DNA from 4 places in the Franconibacter daqui genome. Region 1 is predicted to be linked to each of the others. Evidence: predicted binding sites of a transcription regulator. Region 1 holds the regulator's gene; each other region holds the start of a gene.

Region 1 (5,358 bases):
GTTGCCGCGATAAGCGGATGAGCGCAGCAGGGTGCCAAAGCGGATTTTTTCCGCCTGCGGTTCAGCCGCGGGTTTAACACGCGGCTGCAGGCGCAGCGCCGGCAACATCAGCAGCAGCGTCACGGCGAACAGTACGATGAAAATGGCCCGCCATTCGAAATGGTTCAGCAGCCAACTGCCCAGCAGCGGCGCCAGAGCCGGAGAAAGCCCCACCAGCGGCATAATCGTCGCGAAAATACGGTTAACGCGGTGCGCCGGGTAGTAATCCGTCACCAGCGCCTGCCAGATAACCGCGGCGGCGCACACGCCTACCGCCTGCACGAAGCGCAACGCCAGCAGCGCCGCCGCGTTTTCCACCCACAGCATACCTATGCAGCCGACGGCGAAAATCGCGAGGCCCGTCAGCAGAACGGGACGGCGACCAAAGCGGTCTGAAAGCGGTCCCCAGATCAGCTGCGCCACGGCGAAACCCGCCAGAAACAGGCTCAGGGAGGCGCTGATCGCCGCCGCCTGCGTTTGCAGATCCTGCTGAATAGCGGCGAAAGCGGGCAGATACATATCGGTCGCCAGAAAGCCGAGCACGCTAAGCCCGGCCAGCCAGACAAGAAAAATTTTCGAGGGTTGCATAGGTTCCTCTTATGACGCTTTAACGAAGACCGCGAGTGTAAAGAGTGCAGCCTGCAATGTGAAACGCTAATATTTGGCGATTGCGTTCAAAAATTTTGCAGGCATAACATGTGGTCCGAATATTCTCTGGAAGTGGTTGATGCGGTTGCCCGCAGCGGAAGTTTCAGCGCGGCGGCCCAGGAGTTGCACCGCGTACCCTCAGCCGTCAGCTATACGGTGCGACAACTGGAGGAATGGCTGGCGGTGCCGCTCTTTGAACGTCGCCATCGTGACGTAGTGCTCACGCCCGCCGGCGCCTGGTTTTTAAAAGAAGGGCGTTCTGTTATCAAAAAAATGATGATCACGCGTCAACAGTGCCAGCAAATAGCCAACGGCTGGCGCGGGCAGCTTTCTATCGCTGTCGATAACATTGTCCGCCCCGAACGCACCCGCCAGCTGGTGCTGGATTTCTATCGGCATTTTAACGATGTCGAACTGAAAATTTCTCAGGAGGTTTTCAATGGCGTCTGGGACGCGCTGGCGGATGAACGTGTGGAGGTGGCGATTGGCGCGACGCAGGCGATTCCGGTAGGCGGCCGCTATGCATTTAGGGATATGGGCATGTTGAGCTGGCATTGCGTGGTGGCAAGCCAGCACCCTCTTGCGCAACAGAACGCGCCGCTTAGTGACGACCAGCTGCGCGAATGGCCCTCGCTGGTGCTGGAGGATACGTCGCGTTCGCTGCCCAAGCGCATTACCTGGCTGCTGGATAACCAGCGTCGGGTGATTGTGCCGGACTGGCCTTCAGCGGCGGATTGCCTGAGCGCGGGTTTGTGCGTCGGCATGGTGCCGTCGCATTTCGCGCGCCCGTGGCTTAAACGCGGCGAGTGGCGGGCGCTGATGCTGGAAAACCCGTTCCCGGACGCCGCCTGTTGCCTGACGTGGCGGCAAAACGACGCCTCTCCGGCGTTGCAGTGGCTGTTGGATTATTTAGGCGACAGTGAGACGTTGAACCGGGAGTGGTTGCGGGAGCCGGATTAACCGGCCCCCGGCAGGATTAGCGGCGATAGTCGCGGAAGGGACCGTCCGCCACGGAGCGGCGCTCAATCAGACGCGGATGGACTTCAATGGTCTGCGACTCTTCACGCTTGTTGACAATACGGTCCAGCAGCATGTTGAACGCCGTCTGGCCGAGAGTCTCTTTCGGCTGATGAATAGTGGTCAGCGCCGGGCTGAAATAACGGGCGTTGCGCACGTTGTCATAGCCGATAATAGAAATATCGTGCGGTACGCGCAGCCCCATCTCGTCGGCGGCGCAAATCGCGCCCATCGCCATGATATCGCCGCCGCAAAAGACTGCGGTGGGGCGATGCGGCTGCGAAAGCATCTGCTGCATGGCGCGGTAGCCCGATTCCGGCTCGAAGTCGCCCTGGACAATCCAGTTTTCCGGCATTGAGATCATCGCTTCCTTCAGCGCCTTCATAAAGCCTGCCAGGCGGCCCGCGCCGGTGTTGCGCTCAAGCGGCCCCGGGATAACGCCAATTTCGCGATGACCGCGTTCGATTAAATAGCGCCCGGCGATATATCCGCCCTGGAAAGCGTTATCGATTACCGAGTCGGTGAAATCCGCTTTTGCCTCGCCCCAGTCCATCACCACCATAGGAATGTGACGGTACTCTTCCAGCATGCTGAGCAGCGACTGCGGGTATTCGGAGCACATTACCAGCAGGCCGTCGACGCGTTTTTGCGCCATCATCGACAGGTAAGCGCGCTGTTTTTCCAGGTTGTTATGAGCGTTGCCAAGAATCAGCGTGTAACCCTTGGCGAAACAGCTGTTTTCCACCGCTTCGATGATCTCTGCGAAATAGGGCGCCTCGCTGCTGGTCGCAAGCAGACCGATGGATTTGGTGTGGTTAACCTTAAGACTGCGCGCCACGGCGCTCGGCGAGTAGTGCAGTTCTTTAATTGCCGCCCATACCGCGTTGCGCGTCTCTTCCGCGACAAAACGGGTTTTGTTAATTACATGTGATACAGTTGTAGTGGAAACGTTTGCTCGCTTCGCGACGTCTTTAATTGTTGCCATTAGTTGTCACTCCAGACCATGCCCTAACTTCCTGAAAAAACGCTGGTTAAACGTTTGCCTACGCTACCCCCTTGCGGCAACGAAAACGTTGCATCAGGCCGGGAAAAGCCAGTTCGGCTGGAAGGAGAGGGGGGTAATGGCCGGTACATAATAAATTAGCCGAGAATTTTGGCCGATCTTGCGCAAAAGGGGAAGAGGGAAAACGCATATCAGACTAAATCAAAGAGGATTTTTGCGTTGGACTATGTAAAAATGAAGCGCACCCGCTTTTTGTAGGGTTAAAAAGGAGAACAAATGAGTACCGAACTGAAATTTTCGCTGGTCACCACCGTCGTTGTGCTGGGTCTGATTGTGGCTTCGGCGCTGACGGCGGTAATGCACTGATTCGCTTGTCGGGAGAGGGGTTAACTTTCCCTCTCCTCATCATTTTTCCTTATAAATCCCCACGTTGTCCTTTCTTTTATTGCCCGTTCGGGTAATCATTAGCAAATAACAAAAAAGCTACACCCTTAACAAAATCGCAAATATCTTTTGCGATTCTTGTGACTTCTGTCCCAAAGCTATATCTGACATGCTGATTGGCATTCCGTTCTTGTCAGTTGCGCAACCGCCGCTGACGCTCTCTCGTTTTGTCTGGAGTTTTGCATGAGAGTTAATTTTCCTTTACTGGCGCTGGCGATTGGCGCTTTTGGTATCGGCACCACCGAGTTCTCGCCAATGGGGTTGCTGCCGGTTATCGCGAAAGGCGTTGATGTGTCTATACCCGCCGCTGGCATGTTGATTAGCGCCTATGCGATAGGGGTGATGGTTGGCGCGCCGCTGATGACGCTGCTGCTATCGCACCGCTCGCGCCGCAACGCGCTTATCTTCCTGATGGCGATTTTTACCGTCGGCAACGTCCTCTCGGCCATTTCGCCGGATTACGGCACGCTGCTGGCGTCGCGCATCCTCACCAGCCTCAACCATGGCGCTTTCTTTGGGCTGGGGTCCGTCGTGGCGGCAAGCGTGGTGCCGAAACATAAGCAAGCGAGCGCGGTAGCAACCATGTTTATGGGACTGACTATCGCCAACATCGGCGGCGTGCCAGCGGCGACCTGGCTTGGCGAAGTTATCGGCTGGCGCATGTCATTCCTGGCGACCGCCGGGCTGGGCGTCGTCTCTATGATAAGCCTCTTTTTCTCCTTGCCGAAAGGCAGCGCGGGCGAACGCCCCGATGTGAAGAGCGAACTGGCCGTGCTGATGCGCCCGCAGGTGGTCAGCGCGTTGCTGACGACGGTGCTCGGCGCTGGCGCGATGTTTACGCTTTATACCTATATTGCGCCAGTGCTGCATAAAGTGACTGACGCTACGCCTGCATTTATTACCGGCATGCTGGTGCTGATTGGCGTAGGCTTCTCAATTGGCAACTACCTTGGCGGGCGTCTGGCGGATCGTTCGGTCAACGGCACGCTTAAAGGCTTCCTGCTGCTGCTGATTGTGATTATGGCCGCTATCCCGCTGCTGGCGCGCAGCGAGGTGGGCGCGGCGGTGAGCATGGTTATCTGGGGTGCGGCGACCTTTGCCGTGGTGCCGCCGTTGCAGATGCGCGTAATGCGCGTGGCGAGCGAAGCGCCGGGCCTTTCTTCTTCGGTGAACATCGGCGCGTTCAACCTCGGCAACGCGCTGGGGGCGGCGGCAGGCGGCGCGGTTATCCAGGCGGGTCTTGGCTACAGCTTTGTACCGGTAATGGGGGCGATTATCGCCGCGCTGGGGCTGCTGCTGGTCCTCTTTTCCTCACGGCGCAATGCTGAAAAAGCCTTCGCGGCGGAATAAATAAAAAAGGGAAGCGCAGGCTTCCCTTTTTTTTGTTTAAAATTCAGCGGATGGTGCGCGGCGTCATCACCCGACGCGCGCCAACATAGTGACGCTGCCAGTAATCTTCGCTCAGTGAAGTTATCTGAATATCCCGACCGCTGCGCGGAGACTGGATAAACTTGCCGTTGCCGACATAAACGCCCACGTGATCGGCGGTGCCGCGCCCCTGAGTGCGGAAGAAGACCAGATCGCCGCTCTCCAGCTCGCCTCGGTCAACCGGGGCGGCGTCGCGCAGGTGGTACATCTCATTCGCGGTGCGCGGAATGCGGAATTTCACCAAATCCTTATAGGCGTAGTAGATGAGCCCGCTGCAATCAAAGCCGGTGCGCGGCGAGGTACCGCCCCAGCGATAAGGCTTGCCTATCTGGCCCATTAGCTTAGTCAGCGCCGTTTTTTGCGCTTTCTGCACGCGAAGCTTATGCGCTGCGGCGATGGTGGTCGGCTGGTCCGATTTAACTTTCACACAGCGTTTTTTATGACCTTTGCGTTTGGTGCACTGCTCGGTGTAGGCCAGCGTCTGCGCTTTTTTGCCTTTCAGCGTTAAGTCAGAAGAGGAGATTTTACCGCGCCGGGCGAGTGTTTTACCGGATGCTGACGCTTTGGCTTTTTTGCTGGAAGAAGAGGCGACGCGCTTAGTAGAGGTTTTGCCTGAGGATTTTTGCTTGCTGGTGGTTTTAATCTGGCTGCTTTGCTTCTTAGTTTTAGCGTTATGCGCCTTTTGAATAGCCGACGGACGCGCGTTTTCTGAAGCGTGCGTTAACGGACTCAGTGTCAGACTGGTAAAAAATAGAGCACAGAGCGTGATGGTGATTTTA
Region 2 (5,358 bases), on a different contig from region 1:
ACAGGCCGTCAAACTCCTGATCCGCTTTCAACACGCGGGACTGGATCTTGCCTAGCAGGTGGCGGGAATGTGAGTGTGAACCCTGCTCTTCGCTAATGATGATACGGCGCTTGAGTTCCGCGAAGCGCACCTTGTAAAACTCATCGAGGTTGTTGGAGTAAATCCCTAAAAAACGCATGCGCTCAATTAGCGGATTGCTTTTGTCCGCCGCCTCCTGGAGCACGCGCTCGTTGAAAGAGAGCCAACTCAGTTCTTTTTCGATATATAGCTTTTCCTGACCCATTACTACTCACACTCCGGTTTATTCACTCGGGACGTGGCAAATCCGTCTCAGCCGCTATTATGGCGAGCATTGCCGCACGATGTCCAACTGTGCCAGAGAAGTATGACAAGAAAGCGCGCGGCCTGCCGAAAATGGACTGAACATATTGAAAAAAGGGCCATTTGGCCCTTTTTATCATTCGTCTGCGGCGTGTCCCTGAGCGGGAAGCGGGAGTCCGTCCAGCCAGGCGGCGCCATCGCGCATCGCCAGACGTCCGTCGACATACCAGCTTACTACCAGCGGGTAAATGGCGTGTTCCTGATGCTGCACGCGGGCGGTTATCTCCTCTTCCGTGTCGCCCGGGAAAACCGGCACTTTCGCCTGCAAAATAACCGGCCCGCCGTCAAGTTCGTCGGTGACGAAATGTACCGAGGTGCCGTGCTCTTCGTCGCCGTTTTCCAGCACCTGGCGGTGCGTATGCAGGCCCGGATACTTCGGCAGCAGGGAAGGGTGAATATTGATAAGCCGCCCCTGATAGCGCGCGACAAAATCGGGACTGAGGATGCGCATATAGCCTGCCAGCACCACGAGGTCAGGCGCGTAGGCGTCGATCTCCTGCATAAGCTCGCGGTCGAAAGCTTCGCGGCTGGCGAACTGCGCCGCTGTCAGCGCATGGGCGGGAATGCCCGCCTCGCGCGCGCGCTCAAGGCCGAACGCGTCGGCCTTATTGCTGAACACCGCTTTAATGGCGCCGTTAATCCGCTTTGTCTCGCAGGCGTCGATAATCGCCTGCAGATTGCTTCCGTTGCCGGAAATAAGCACCACGATGTTTTTCATTACTCAATAACCACGCGCTGTTCGGAATCAGAAGCGTTGATGATACCGATTTTCCACGCCTTTTCACCTTTGCTGTTGAGCAGTTGCAGCGCGCTGTCCACCTCAGAGGCGGGCAGGGCGATAACCATGCCGACGCCGCAGTTGAAGGTGCGATACATCTCGTGACGGCTAACGTTGCCCGCCTGCTGCAGCCAGGTAAACACCGCCGGCCACTGCCATGACGACTCGTCGATAACGGCCTGGGTGTTATCCGGCAGCACGCGCGGAATATTCTCCCAGAAGCCGCCGCCTGTCAGGTGGGCGATAGCATGTACATCGGCTTTCTCAATCAGCTCCAGCACGGATTTGACATAAATGCGCGTCGGCGCCAGCAGGTGATCCGCCAGCGGTTTGCCTTCCAGTTCGGTAGCTTGCGGGTCCGCACCGCTCACCTCAAGGATTTTGCGCACCAGCGAATAGCCGTTGGAGTGCGGGCCGCTGGAGCCAAGGGCTATCAGTACATCGCCATCCGCCACTTTTGCGCCGTCGATAATTTCAGATTTTTCAACCACGCCCACGCAAAAGCCGGCGACGTCGTAATCTTCGCCGTGATACATGCCCGGCATTTCGGCGGTTTCGCCGCCTACCAGCGCGCAACCCGATTGCAGGCAGCCTTCGGCGATGCCGCTAATCACGCTGGAAGCCGTCTCCACGTCCAGTTTGCCGGTCGCGTAATAGTCGAGGAAAAAGAGCGGCTCGGCGCCCTGAACCACCAGGTCGTTAACGCACATGGCGACAAGGTCGATACCGATTGTGTCGTGACGCTTCAGATCCATCGCCAGGCGCAGCTTAGTGCCGACGCCGTCAGTGCCGGAGACCAGCACGGGCTCGCGATATTTTTGCGGCAGAGCGCACAGCGCGCCGAATCCGCCCAGTCCACCCATCACTTCCGGGCGGCGGGTCTTTTTCACTACGCCTTTGATGCGGTCAACCAGAGCGTTGCCTGCGTCAATATCTACACCGGCGTCTTTATAGCTGAGAGAGGTTTTATCGGTCACTGCACAATCCCCACGCGGTTGCGGTTGGTGGTATAAGAGAAAACGCGGCAATTCTAACAGCCAAGGCAAACGTTTGCTATCCCCTTCTCTTTGAGAAAGCGCTTCTGCCTTTGGCTGACTGATTCCCGTTCGCTTGATCGCGATCAAGCCCATTACGTATGGCGCGCGCTTGAAAAAGCGGTATAATCCGGCGATTTTTTTTTGTGGTAGCCACTTTTCTGGGGAGAAAGAGTATGAAGATCGTGGAAGTGAAACACCCACTCGTCAAACACAAGCTTGGCCTGATGCGCGAGCATGACATCAGCACCAAACGCTTTCGTGAACTCGCCTCTGAAGTCGGGAGCCTGCTGACCTACGAAGCGACCTCCGACCTGGCTACCGAAAAAGTAACCATCGAAGGCTGGAACGGCCCGGTGGAAGTTGAACAGATTAAAGGTAAGAAGATTACGGTCGTGCCTATCCTTCGCGCCGGGCTTGGCATGATGGAAGGGGTGCTGGAGCACGTGCCGAGCGCGCGCATCAGCGTGGTAGGCATCTACCGTGACGAAACCACGCTTGAGCCGGTGCCTTACTTCCAGAAACTGGTTTCGAATATCGACGAGCGCATGGCGCTGGTAGTCGACCCGATGCTGGCGACCGGCGGTTCGATGATAGCCACCATCGATCTGCTGAAAAAAGCGGGCTGCAGCAGCATCAAAGTGCTGGTGCTGGTAGCGGCGCCGGAAGGCATCGCGGCGCTGGAAAAAGCGCATCCGGACGTTGAGCTTTACACCGCTTCCATCGACAAAGGACTGAATGAGCACGGATACATTATTCCGGGCCTCGGCGATGCGGGCGACAAGATATTTGGTACGAAATAAAAAATGAGCCGACTTTGATAGTCGGCTTTTTTTTGGTCCAGCAACATAACATTTGCACACAACGACACTTGAGGAAAACACTATGACGCGCCGTGCTATCGGGGTAAGTGAAAGACCGCCGCTTTTACAGACTATCCCGCTTAGTTTGCAGCACCTGTTCGCCATGTTTGGCGCTACCGTGCTGGTGCCAATCCTGTTTCATATTAACCCGGCTACCGTGCTGCTGTTCAACGGCATTGGTACGCTGCTTTATCTCTTTATTTGCAAAGGAAAAATTCCCGCTTATCTGGGCTCAAGCTTTGCCTTCATCTCACCGGTGCTGCTGCTGCTGCCGCTCGGTTATGAGATGGCGCTGGGCGGCTTTATCGTCTGCGGCGCGCTCTTTTGCCTGGTGGCGCTGATCGTGAAAAAAGCGGGAACCGGCTGGCTGGATGTGATGTTCCCGCCTGCGGCGATGGGCGCCATCGTCGCCGTTATCGGCCTTGAGCTGGCGGGCGTCGCCGCCAACATGGCAGGCTTGCTGCCGGCGCAAGGACAGACGGCGGACTCCACGACTATCACCATCTCGCTGGTAACGCTGGCGGTAACGGTATTCGGCTCCGTGCTGTTCCGCGGTTTCCTCGCCATTATCCCGATTTTGATTGGCGTGCTGGCGGGCTACGCGCTCTCTTTTGCGCTGGGCGTTGTGGACACCGCGCCTATCCAGCAGGCGCACTGGTTTGCATTGCCGACGTTCTACACCCCGCGTTTTGAATGGTTCGCCATCTTTACCATTCTGCCTGCGGCGCTGGTGGTTATCGCCGAACACGTCGGTCATCTGGTGGTGACGGCGAACATTGTGAAGAAAGATCTGCTGCGCGACCCGGGCCTGCACCGCTCGATGTTCGCCAACGGTTTCTCCACCATGATTTCCGGTTTCTTCGGCTCCACGCCGAACACCACTTATGGCGAGAATATCGGCGTAATGGCCATCACCCGCGTTTACAGCACCTGGGTTATCGGCGGCGCGGCTATTATCGCCATTCTGCTCTCTTGCGTAGGCAAGCTGGCCGCGGCGATTCAGATAATCCCGGTGCCGGTGATGGGCGGTGTTTCGCTGCTGCTTTACGGCGTAATTGGCGCCTCCGGCATCCGCGTGCTGATCGAATCCAAAGTCGATTACAGCAAAGCGCAGAACCTGATCCTGACCTCCGTGATTCTGATTATTGGCGTGAGCGGTGCGAAAGTGCATGTCGGCGCGGCGGAGTTGAAAGGCATGGCGCTGGCGACTATCGTCGGTGTAGGCCTGAGCCTTATTTTCAAACTTATCAGCGTGTTGCGCCCGGAAGAGGTGGTGCTGGACGCGGATGAGCAGGCTGAAAAACATTCCTGATCGTGATACCGGGCGGCGATCCGCCCGGTTCAACAGCGAAACGATTCTGTGGTAAACTCAGCGCGTTTTTCTGCAAGCCTTTGAAGAGGTCCCTCTGAACACTCCGGCACAGCTCTCTTTGCCGCTCTGGCTGCCCGACGATGAAACCTTCGCAAGTTTCTGGCCGGGTGATAATCCTTCGCTTTTAGCCGCGCTACAGAACGTGCTGCGCCAGGAGCACAGCGGGTATATCTATTTCTGGGCCAGAGAAGGGGCCGGTCGCAGCCACCTGCTGCACGCCGCCTGCGCCGAGCTTTCCCAGCGCGGCGACGCCGTGGGCTACGTTCCGCTCGATAAGCGCACCTGGTTTGTACCGGAAGTGCTGGAAGGAATGGAGCAACTCTCGCTGGTTTGTATCGACAACATCGAATGCATTGCCGGTGACGAGCCCTGGGAGATGGCTATCTTCAATCTCTACAACCGGATCCTGGAGTCGGGCAATACCCGGCTGTTGATCACAGGCGATCGCCCGCCGCGCCAGCTTAACCTGCATCTGCCGGATCTCGCTTCGCGCCTCGACTGGGGGCAAATCTACAAGCTGCAACCGCTTTCGGATGACGATAAGCTGCAGGCGCTGCAACTGCGCGCGCGTTTACGCGGGTTTGAGCTGCCGGAAGATGTGGGACGCTTTCTGCTTAAACGCCTGGATCGCGAGATGCGCACGCTGTTTATGACGCTTGATCAGCTCGACAGAGCGTCTATTACCGCCCAGCGCAAGCTGACCATTCCGTTTGTCAAAGAGATTCTGAATCTGTAGCGGGCAGAGCGCCCGCTACAAAAGGTGAGGATTACAGGATTTCCAGCACTGACTCCGGCGGGCGGCCAATGCGCGCCTGGCCGTTGTTAACCACAACCGGACGTTCAATCAGCTTCGGGTTATTCACCATCGCCGCAATCAACGCTTCGTCGTTTGTTTCATCAGCAAGCTTAAGCTCTTTATAGCAATCTTCT
Region 3 (5,358 bases), 900 kb from region 1:
CATCTCTGGTCTGCTGCTCGTCGCTTCCATCATCATCATGGGCGTGCGCGGCTTTAACTGGGGGCTGGATTTCACCGGCGGTACAGTCATTGAAATTTCGCTGGAAAAACCGGCGGATATGGATTTGATGCGTGAAGCGCTGGAGAAAGCGGGCTTTGAAGAGCCGCTGCTGCAGAACTTCGGCAGCAGCCGCGATATTATGGTGCGCATGCCGCCTGCCCAGGGCGAAACCGGGGGCCAGGAACTCGGCAGCAAAGTGGTGAGCGTCATTAATGACGCCACCAGCCAGAACGCCGCGGTGAAACGTATCGAGTTTGTCGGCCCGAGCGTCGGCGCCGACCTCGCCCAGGCGGGGGCGATGGCCCTGCTGGTGGCGCTGATCTCCATCCTCGTTTACGTCGGCTTTCGCTTCGAATGGCGTCTGGCGGCGGGCGTGGTTATCGCGCTGGCGCACGACGTGGTGATCACCATGGGCGTGCTGTCGCTCTTCCATATTGAGATTGACCTGACCATCATCGCATCGCTGATGTCGGTCATCGGTTACTCGCTGAACGACAGCATCGTGGTTTCCGACCGTATTCGTGAAAACTTCCGTAAGATCCGCCGCGGAACGCCTTACGAAATTTTTAACGTGTCGCTGACCCAGACGCTGCACAGGACCTTAATCACCTCCGGCACGACGCTTGTGGTGATCCTGATGCTCTACCTCTTCGGCGGCGCGATGCTGCAGGGCTTCTCGCTGACAATGCTTATCGGTGTTTCCATCGGTACCGCGTCGTCTATCTACGTGGCTTCTGCGCTGGCGCTGAAGCTGGGTATGAAGCGTGAACACATGCTGCAGCAGAAGGTCGAGAAAGAAGGGGCGGACCAGCCCTCAATCCTGCCGTAAGGCCTGGAAACTGAAAAAACCGCGAACCTGTTTCGCGGTTTTTTTTCGTCTGCAAAAAGGCTCCTGACAGGATGCTGTCAGGAGCAGGGGGTTACGCTGCCTTGTCGCTAATCAACAGAGGAACAACGCAATGAATAACCCAATCAACTGGTTTGAAATTCCTGTAGAAGATTTAAATCGCGCTATCGCCTTTTACGAAAAGCTGTTCGATGCTGCTTTCAGACGCGAAACGATAGCCGGTATCGACATGGCTGTTTTCCCGCACGTTAAGCCTGCAACCGGGGGCGCGCTGGTAAAAATGGCGGGGCTTACGCCCGGCGACCAGGGCACGGTGGTTTATCTGCACACGCCTGACCTTCAGGCGGCGCTTGAGAAAGTGCAGGAGGCGGGCGGTCGTTGCTGTATGCCCCCACAGGCGCTGCCGCATAATATCGGCAAGATAGCCATGATTATCGACAGCGAAGGCAACCGCGTTGGGTTGCATCAGCCTGCCTGACGGCTGATATACTCGCCAGCCCTGCCTGCATACCGGGCAGGGCTTCAACAAAAGGCGTTCCATGAGCAGACGAGCTGACCGGCTTTTTCAGATAGTGCAGATTTTACGTGGAAAACGACACGTCACCGCGCGGCTGCTGGCCGAGCGGTTAGCGGTTTCAGAGCGCACTATTTATCGCGATATCCAGGACCTTTCGCTTTCCGGCGTGCCGGTACGGGGCGAGGCGGGGAGCGGTTACAGCCTGCTTGCCGGCTTCGACCTGCCGCCGTTAATGCTGACGCCTGGGGAGGTGGAAGCGACGATCGCCGCGCTGAGAATGGTGCAAACCTGGAGCGGAAATGCGATGGCCCAGGCGGCGGAGTCGGCTCATGAAAAGCTGCTTGCCGTGCTCTCACCCGAGCGGCGCCTCATCGCCGAACGAAGCCGCATTCTGGCCCCCGATTTTGACCGCTATCCCCAGGTCCGCCGCTGGTTTGACGTCTGCCATGAAGCTATCAATAGCCTTCAGGTTTTACATATCCGCTATCAGGACGAGCAGGGGAGAGCGACGCAGCGAAATATATATCCGCTCGGTTTGTCTTTCTGGGGCGAGCATTGGGTCATGGTGAGCTGGTGCGAAACCCGTGAGGATTACCGCTGCTTTCGGCTTGATCGCTGCAGTGACATAAGCCTTGCGGGCAGGGCGTTTTCGCCGCGCGCGGATTTATCGCTACAGGACTTTTTACGACGGCAGAAGCGGGAAAAGCGGGAAAAGGAGAGGGAATAAAAAGCCAGCCGCTGGATAACGGCTGGCGTTGGCAAATCAGAAGTTGTAACCGACCACCAGGTAACCACCCCAGCCGGTAGTGCGGGTGTTGTAGCGGGTAAAGGCCAGTTCAGCATCGTCATTCCACTGACCGCCGTTGTGCCAGTAACGCGCCACTACGGAGTAGTGCCAGTGGTCATAGTTCAGCGCCAGGATATGGCTGGAGGCGATGGAGTCATTAGTGCGCGACTTCACGCCGTTCAGGGCATAACCGGATTCATCGCCGAGGTCTGAACCCCAGTCAAAGTTGGTGAAGCCGATATAGCTCAGGTTGCCGCCCCACAGCTGGGTGATCGGCACAAAGTATTTCACTTTGAAACGGTAACCGTCCCACTCGTTCTGGTTTGCCGCCCCGTAGTTCTGCCACTGGTATTTAGCATACACGTTCAGAGAGAGGCTCATCGGCAGGCCCGTGTCGATATCGGTACCCAGACCCATATACCAGGTGCTCTGGCGGCCCGACTCGTTGCGACCCATGTCATAGATATAGTTGTTCGCGAAATACCACTCTTTAAACGGACCGAACGCCAGGCTGGTGCCGGTCAGCTTGTCGATAGAAAAACGCGGTTCGATTTCCATAAACAGCGGGGAGCCATGGTTCCAGATACCTTTAGCGTCGGTGTTGCCGCCGAAGAACACCGGAGCGTCCAGGTAACCATAGAAATCAAACCAGTCTTTCTTAGCGAAGGCTTCGTATTCCAGATAGGTATCGTTGCGGATAGTCGGTCCGAAGCGGGTGTGATAGCTCCCTACAACGTTAACGCTCTGGTGCCACCAGTCAGAAACGAACTCGCTGTTGCTGGTATCAGCAGCGTTTGCAGCGAAAGAAGCGGAAAGCGCCAGCGCAGCACCGGCAGCCAGAATAATTTTTTTCATAATTATGCCACTGTTTTAAGGAAATCCCGTAAGCGGGAAGAGTAAAACGCACCCGGTAATTCGCGAACAACCGTTACCGTCTGGATGAGGCCCCTATTATAGAAATCCTCGCTCACAAAAATATGTGTTGTTTCACATTCTTCTCATGTACGTAATCGATTGCGTTCACGTTTGCGTACATTGAACGTCGCGATTCTAGCGGCTTTGGTTTTCCAAGCCAAACAAAACGGCATCAAAGGATGACGGTTGAATGAAATTTGTGCGAAAAAGGCAAGGCGGGGGATAAGCTTTCTGTGCTGTGCTTTGTAACAAAACGCAAGGCCGGTTTCTCTGCCGGCCTGTGAGTGCGTTAATCCTGCAAAAGCGGCTGAATATCGTGGATACGCAAGAAACCCAGCTGTTCCGGCGTAATACCATGGAGCGTCAGCGGAATGGCGATATCGCTCGGCGCAAGCTGGCTCGCCGGGGCGCTGAACTGCTGGTTCTGCACGTTCACTTCCTGGTAATTTTCGGTCGTGCCCTGCAGTTGTCCCCATTCAACGGTGCCGGTAAAAGAGGGCAGCGCCGTGTTTGATTCGCCATGAATATTCAGCGTGGCCTGCGTGCCATTCGCGGTGGCGCTAATGTTGCTTACTGACATGCGCAGCATGCCAAGCTGGCTGTTGAGCCGCGCCGGGGTATTGGCGCCCGGCAGCAAATAAACGCCGCTGGCGGATTTCGCATTAAGTGCGTTTTGCTGGGTGATTTTTACAGTCTCTTTTTTCAGCTGCGTCATTTCGCTGTTTAGCGTGCTCACGCTCTGGTGCATCTGGCGCACCTCGCTTTGCGGGGCGCAGGCACTTAACACCAGCACGCTGGCGGCGGTTAACAGCTTCAGGTAACGTCTTGTCATAGTAGAAATTCCTTAAAAATAGCCTCTGCTAAGCGTAGAACGGGCTACCCTTGTTGCCATAGCGATTTATTCTCAAAACGTTGCGCCTTTGTAGTCCCGGCAGTTCAGGGTAAACTACGGGAAGTTAACTTTGTCTTTCAGGAAGCGCTATGCATTGCCCATTTTGTCTCGCTGTGGACACCAAAGTCATTGATTCCCGCCTGGTAGGCGAAGGTTCCTCGGTTCGCCGCCGCCGCCAGTGCCTGGTCTGCCACGAGCGCTTCACCACCTTTGAAGTGGCGGAGCTGGTTATGCCGCGCGTGGTAAAAAGCAATGACGTGCGCGAGCCTTTCAATGAAGACAAGCTGCGCAGCGGCATGCAGAAGGCGCTGGAGAAGCGTCCGGTCAGCTCTGATGACGTGGAAATGGCTATCAACCATATCAAATCGCACCTGCGCGCCACCGGCGAGCGCGAAGTGCCCAGCAAAATGATCGGCAACCTGGTGATGGATCAGCTGAAAAAGCTCGATAAGGTGGCTTATATCCGCTTCGCCTCGGTCTACCGCAGCTTCGAAGATATCCGCGAATTTGGCGAAGAGATCGCCCGCTTACAGGATTAACGCATGTCCGATGAAATTTACATGGCGCGCGCGCTTAAGCTTGCGAGCCGCGGACGCTTTACCACGCATCCTAACCCTAACGTCGGTTGTGTCATTGTTAAGGATGGCGACATCGTCGGCGAGGGGTTTCACCTGCGGGCGGGCGAGCCGCATGCGGAAGTGCATGCATTACGGATGGCTGGGGAGAAAGCGCGAGGCGCGACGGCGTACGTCACGCTTGAGCCCTGCAGTCATCATGGGCGCACGCCGCCCTGCTGCGAAGCGCTGATTGCGGCGGGAGTAACCCGTGTCGTCGCGGCGATGCAGGACCCGAATCCTCAGGTCGCGGGGCGCGGCCTTTATCGCTTGCAACAGGCGGGCGTCGAAGTCAGCCACGGGCTGATGATGAGTGAAGCCGAGCGGCTTAATAAAGGTTTTCTTAAACGCATGCGCACCGGCTTTCCTTATATTCAGTTGAAGCTTGGCGCGTCGCTCGACGGCCGCACGGCGATGGCGAACGGCGAAAGCCAGTGGATAACCTCACCGCAAGCGCGCCGCGACGTACAGCGTCTGCGCGCGCAGAGCCACGCCATTCTCTCCACCAGCGCAACGGTGCTGGCGGACGACCCGGCGCTGACGGTGCGCCGGGAAGAGCTCGGCGCGGATACGCAGGCGCTTTATCCTCAGGAGAATCTTCGCCAGCCGCTGCGCGTGATTATCGACAGCCATAACCGCGTTACGCCGCAGCATCGCGTTGTGCAGCAGCCGGGAGAAACCTGGCTTGCGCGCACCCGGGCGGATGACGCGCTATGGCCGCAGAGC
Region 4 (5,358 bases), on a different contig from region 1:
AGAGACCGACGCCCAGCCATAGCAGGCAGAACAACCCCAGCACGGCGAGCATGACTGAACGTATCGAAAAATTTTTGAGCAAACCCATAATCAATTCCCTGCCTGAAAGGAGTGTGGCCCGAAGGCCTTCCACCCGGTTATCGGCAGGGAGACGGGAACTTGTAACGATTTGTTATGGAACTGTGGTCTGACTTCTGTTCTGGTCATGTTCCTGAAAAACCGCTTTTGCGGTAAACATCGCATTCAGCGCCGCCGGAAACCCGGCGTAAAGCGACATCTGGATAATAACCTCAATCAACTCTTCCCGCGTGCAGCCCACATTAAGCGCGGCGTGAAGATGCACCGCCAGCTGCGGCTGCGCGTGGCCAAGTGCGGTAAGCGCGGCGACGGTGGCAAGCTCCCGGCTTTTTAGATCCAGTCCCGGGCGGCTGTAAACATCGCCAAAGCCGTATTCAATAACGTAGCGGCCCAGATCCGGCGCGATGTCGGCCAGCGCGGCAATGACCTTTTCTCCTGCGGCGCCGTCGATTTCCGTCAGGCGCGCCAGGCCCGTTTCATAACGTGATGCAGTCATGTTGTTCTCCTCATGGTGTTGATAAGAACAACGGTAAACCTTCGAGTAAACTCCAGGTCAAGCGCGGTTTTTTAAAAGCTCCCGGTCGTACCAGGCCATCTTTTCCTTCAGCCGCTCCAGATGAACGACCTGCTCAGCCAGTCGCCGCTCCAGCCTTTCGGCATGCTCCGCCAGCAAGGCGCGACGCTCGGCGGCGGTACCCTCGCCCTGGCTTCGCAGCGCGGCATAGCGCTGGATCTCCTCAAGCGGCATATCCGTCGCTTTGAGCCGTCGGATAAACGCCGCCCAGTCGATGTCGCTCTGGCGATAGTCGCGGTGGCCCGCCGCGTTGCGCCCCGGAACCAGTAATCCCAGCTTTTCATAGTAGCGCAGGGTATGCGCCGTAAGACCGGTGAGTTCAGCAAATGCCTGTATCCGCATATCGCCTCCAGACCAATAAAAAAGGCCGCACAAGGCGGCCTCTGTTTTGCAATAACGCTTATGCGTAAACCGGGAAACGCGCGCAAATATCCAGCACTTTCTGCTTGATGCGCTCAATGGTCGCTTCGTCGTTGATATTGTCCAGCACGTCGCACATCCAGCCAGCCAGCTCCTGCACTTCCGCTTCTTTGAAGCCGCGACGGGTTACCGCCGGAGAACCGATACGGATACCGGAAGTCACAAACGGGCTCTTCGGATCGTTCGGCACGCTGTTTTTGTTAACGGTGATGTTGGCGCGGCCGAGCGCGGCGTCCGCCTCTTTACCGGTCAGGTTCTTATCTACCAGATCCAGCAGGAACAGGTGGTTTTCAGTACCGCCAGATACCACTTTGTAGCCACGGTTCAGGAACACTTCCACCATCGCTTTGGCGTTTTTCGCAACCTGCTGCTGGTAGGTTTTGAACTCCGGCTCCATCGCTTCTTTCAACGCCACCGCTTTCGCCGCGATAACGTGCATCAGCGGGCCGCCCTGCGCGCTCGGGAACACCGCAGAGTTCAGTTTTTTGTACAGCTCTTCGCTGCCGCCTTTGGCGAGGATCAGACCGCCGCGCGGGCCCGCCAGCGTTTTGTGCGTGGTGGTGGTCACAACGTGCGCATGCGGAACCGGGTTCGGGTAAACGCCTGCGGCAATGAGGCCCGCCACGTGCGCCATGTCAACGAACAGGTACGCGCCGATGCTGTCGGCGATTTCACGCATTTTCGCCCAGTCAACGATACCGGAGTAAGCGGAGAAGCCGCCGATGATCATCTTCGGCTTGTGCTCTTTAGCCTGCTTCGCCATGTCTTCGTAGTCAATTTTACCGGACTCATCGATACCGTAAGGGATGATGTTGTAGAGCTTGCCGGAGAAGTTAACCGGAGAGCCGTGCGTCAGGTGGCCGCCCTGCGCCAGGTTCATACCCAGCACGGTATCGCCCGGTTGCAGCAGCGCGGTGTAGACCGCGAAGTTCGCCTGGGAGCCAGAGTGCGGCTGGACGTTGGCGTAGTCTGCGCCAAACAGTTCTTTCGCGCGGTCGATAGCCAGTTGCTCAACGATGTCGACATATTCGCAGCCGCCGTAGTAGCGCTTGCCCGGATAGCCTTCGGCATATTTGTTGGTCAGCTGAGAGCCCTGAGCCTGCATTACGCGCGGGCTGGTGTAGTTTTCGGAGGCGATCAGTTCAATGTGCTCTTCCTGACGTACTTTCTCTTGCTCCATCGCCTGCCAAAGTTCGGCATCATAATCGGCAATGTTCATTTCACGCTTTAACATCCGCATCTCCTGACTCAGCTAACGGTAAATTTACTGCATTTTGAAGGGCCCTTGCAGGCAACGCGCAACAGTGTAAACCGCCTGACCGGTATTGACAAAGATTTTTACGCAAACGTTTGGCATGCCGCAGGACAAGGCCCTGCCGCGCTTTAGTCAAGCCAGTGAATCACGATTTCTTTTCAGCTTTGTGATGCAGATTTCTCAACATCCCGCCCCGTTTCGCCTGTAAAGAGAAAAACCCTTTACACGGCAGGGAGACCTTTTATAAGATGCATTTAAAATACAACTTATAGATATTTCTCTTTGTTAAGGAAGCTGCCATGCTTGATGCACAAACCATCGCCGTTGTGAAATCCACTATCCCCCTGCTCGCCGCTACCGGCCCGAAACTCACCGCCCACTTTTACGACCGGATGTTTACTCACAACCCGGAACTGAAAGAGATTTTCAACATGAGCAACCAGCGCAACGGCGACCAGCGCGAAGCACTGTTCAACGCCATTTGCGCTTACGCTACTCACATTGAAAACCTCGCGGCGCTGCTGCCGGCGGTGGAAAAAATCGCCCAGAAGCACACCAGCTTTCAGATTAAACCCGAGCAGTACAATATTGTCGGCGGTCATCTGCTCGCCACGCTGGATGAGATGTTCAGCCCGGGCCAGGAAGTGCTGGACGCCTGGGGCAAAGCGTACGGTGTGTTAGCCCAGGTGTTTATCAACCGCGAAGCGCAGATTTATCAGGACAACGCGGCGAAAACCGGCGGCTGGGAAGGGACCCGCGCGTTTCGCATCGTTGAGAGAAAACCGCAAAGCGCGATTATCACAAGCTTCGAATTCGAGCCGGTGGACGGCCAGCCGGTGGCGGATTATCTGCCAGGCCAGTATGTAGGGGTGTGGATCAAACCCGACGGGTTCGCGCATCAGGAGATTCGCCAGTACTCGCTCACACGCAAGCCGAATGGCAAAACTTACCGCATCGCGGTCAAGCGCGAGGGCGAAGGTCAGGTTTCTAACTGGTTGCATAACGCAGCAAAAGTGGGCGATGTGGTGCAGCTTGCCGCGCCAGCAGGCGATTTCTTTATGCAGGTTGCGCCGACCACACCGGTCACGTTGATTTCCGCAGGCGTTGGTCAGACGCCGATGCTGGCGATGCTCGATACCCTTTCCCAGGCAAAACACCCGGCGCAGGTAAACTGGTTCCACGCAGCGGAACAGGGTGATGTGCATGCGTTCGCCGACGAAGTGGCGCGGCTTGGCGCCGAGCTGCCGCGCTTTACCCGCCATATCTGGTACCGTTCGCCTTCTGAGGCAGACCGCGAGGCGGCGCGCTTTCAGAGCGAAGGGCTGATGGAGCTTGGTCTGCACGAAGGGCATTTCAGCGCGCCGGAAATGCAGTTTTACCTTTGCGGCCCGGTGGCGTTTATGCAATTCGCCGCAGAGCAACTGGTAGCGCTGGGCGTAAGCAGCGAGCGCATTCACTACGAGTGCTTTGGGCCGCATAAGGTGCTTTAACGCAATGCGGCGGGGCGTGTGCTTACCCGCCGTGAGCGTGGCGCCAATGCGCCGGGCGTGAATCCCACTCTCTCACGCCCATAAAAAAGGCAGGTCCAACGACCTGCCTTTTTGTTGAAGCAACGCGCCGTTAGATAGCCGCGTCGTCTTCTTCGCCGGTGCGGATGCGCACCACGCGCGCCACATCGAAAACGAAAATTTTGCCGTCGCCGATTTTACCGGTCTGGGCGGTGCGAATAATGGTGTCCACGCAGGTATCGACAATATCGTCGGTCACCACAATCTCAATTTTCACTTTCGGCAGAAAATCGACCATATACTCAGCGCCGCGGTAAAGCTCGGTATGACCTTTCTGGCGACCAAACCCTTTCACCTCAGTCACCGTCATCCCGGTAATGCCTACTTCCGCCAGCGCTTCACGCACATCATCCAGTTTGAAGGGTTTAATAATCGCATCAATCTTTTTCATGGTGGATCCTTAACTCTTTCACGCCTGCCCGGCGCGGCTCAACTGCGTAATCGGTGGCTCAAATTACCACAATCCGGCGCCTTTTGGCGCATGAAAACTACTCTTTGAAATCATTAGCGTCGAGTTCATGACGAGAGAGCAGTTTATAGAACTCGGTGCGGTTGCGTCCGGCCATCCGCGCCGCATGGGTAACATTGCCACGGGTAATTTGCAGCAGTTTGCGCAGGTAGTTAAGTTCAAACTGATTGCGCGCCTCCACAAAGGTCGGCAGCACCGTGTTTTCCCCTTCCAGCGCCTGCTCCACCAGCGCCTCGCTGATGACCGGCGCCGAGGTGAGCGCCACGCACTGCTCAATCACGTTCACCAGCTGGCGCACGTTGCCGGGCCAGCCTGCCGCCATCAGACGCTTCATGGCGTCGGTAGAAAAGCTGCGCACGAAGGGTTTATGCCTGTCCGCCGCCTGGCGCAGCAGATGGTTCGCCAGCAGGGGAATATCCTCGGCGCGCTCCTGCAGCGTCGGGATTTTGAGCGTCACCACATTCAGTCGATAAAAGAGATCTTCACGGAATTCGCCGCGCGCCATCGCTTTTGGCAAATCGCGGTGGGTCGCGGAGATAATACGCACGTCGATGTCGATATCCCGGTTGCTGCCAAGCGGGCGAACCTTGCGCTCCTGCAACACGCGCAGCAGTTTTACCTGCAAGGGGATAGGCATATCGCCAATCTCGTCAAGAAACAGCGTGCCCCCCTCCGCCGCCTGAAACAGCCCTTCCCGGCTGCTGACCGCGCCGGTAAAGGCGCCGCGCGCATGGCCAAACAGTTCAGACTCCAGCAACTGTTCCGGCAGCGCGCCGCAGTTAATCGCGATAAAGGCGTTTTTACCCCGGCTGCTGGCGCTATGGATAGCCTGGGCCAGTACCTCTTTGCCGGTACCGCTCTGCCCGTTAATGAGAATGCTCACGTCAGACTGCGCCACCATGCGCGCCTGTTCAAGCAGGCGCAGCATAACCGGGCTGCGGGTGACGATGGTCTCGCTCCACGGGTCGTCACCGGCAATGACCGTATGGGCGAG

What was found. The regulator PurR, encoded in region 1, represses purine synthesis genes. The targets are predictions, from matches to a motif close to CANGCAAACGTTTGCNTG.
Region 2: a site for PurR is predicted at 2,199-2,216, ahead of purM (phosphoribosylformylglycinamidine cyclo-ligase). Genes of this name have one in related genera too.
Region 3: a site for PurR is predicted at 3,215-3,232, ahead of IEX01_RS00965 (nucleoside-specific channel-forming protein Tsx). Genes of this name have one in related genera too.
Region 4: a site for PurR is predicted at 2,412-2,429, ahead of glyA (serine hydroxymethyltransferase). Genes of this name have one in related genera too.

What each region holds. Positions count from the first base shown of each region.
Region 1 is NZ_BMKJ01000001.1:1,095,717-1,101,074, forward strand. It holds gene punC (purine nucleoside transporter PunC) at 1-627, opposite strand, end outside; gene punR (DNA-binding transcriptional activator PunR) at 736-1,647, shown strand; gene purR (HTH-type transcriptional repressor PurR) at 1,664-2,689, opposite strand; gene cydH (cytochrome bd-I oxidase subunit CydH) at 2,984-3,073, shown strand; gene IEX01_RS05255 (MFS transporter) at 3,335-4,501, shown strand; gene IEX01_RS05260 (C40 family peptidase) at 4,545-5,358, opposite strand, start outside.
Region 2 is NZ_BMKJ01000005.1:101,919-107,276, forward strand. It holds gene ppk1 (polyphosphate kinase 1) at 1-283, opposite strand, end outside; gene purN (phosphoribosylglycinamide formyltransferase) at 458-1,099, opposite strand; gene purM (phosphoribosylformylglycinamidine cyclo-ligase) at 1,099-2,136, opposite strand; gene upp (uracil phosphoribosyltransferase) at 2,370-2,996, shown strand; gene uraA (uracil permease) at 3,079-4,368, shown strand; gene IEX01_RS16155 (DnaA inactivator Hda) at 4,463-5,164, shown strand; gene arsC (arsenate reductase (glutaredoxin)) at 5,196-5,358, opposite strand, start outside.
Region 3 is NZ_BMKJ01000001.1:199,983-205,340, forward strand. It holds gene secF (protein translocase subunit SecF) at 1-889, shown strand, start outside; gene IEX01_RS00955 (VOC family protein) at 1,020-1,385, shown strand; gene IEX01_RS00960 (helix-turn-helix transcriptional regulator) at 1,447-2,151, shown strand; gene IEX01_RS00965 (nucleoside-specific channel-forming protein Tsx) at 2,188-3,066, opposite strand; gene IEX01_RS00970 (SadB/YajI family lipoprotein) at 3,416-3,958, opposite strand; gene nrdR (transcriptional regulator NrdR) at 4,108-4,557, shown strand; gene ribD (bifunctional diaminohydroxyphosphoribosylaminopyrimidine deaminase/5-amino-6-(5-phosphoribosylamino)uracil reductase RibD) at 4,561-5,358, shown strand, end outside.
Region 4 is NZ_BMKJ01000005.1:39,809-45,166, reverse strand. It holds gene IEX01_RS15895 (methyl-accepting chemotaxis protein) at 1-88, opposite strand, end outside; gene IEX01_RS15890 (carboxymuconolactone decarboxylase family protein) at 173-574, opposite strand; gene IEX01_RS15885 (MerR family transcriptional regulator) at 632-994, opposite strand; gene glyA (serine hydroxymethyltransferase) at 1,053-2,306, opposite strand; gene hmpA (NO-inducible flavohemoprotein) at 2,627-3,817, shown strand; gene glnB (nitrogen regulatory protein P-II) at 3,948-4,286, opposite strand; gene glrR (two-component system response regulator GlrR) at 4,384-5,358, opposite strand, start outside.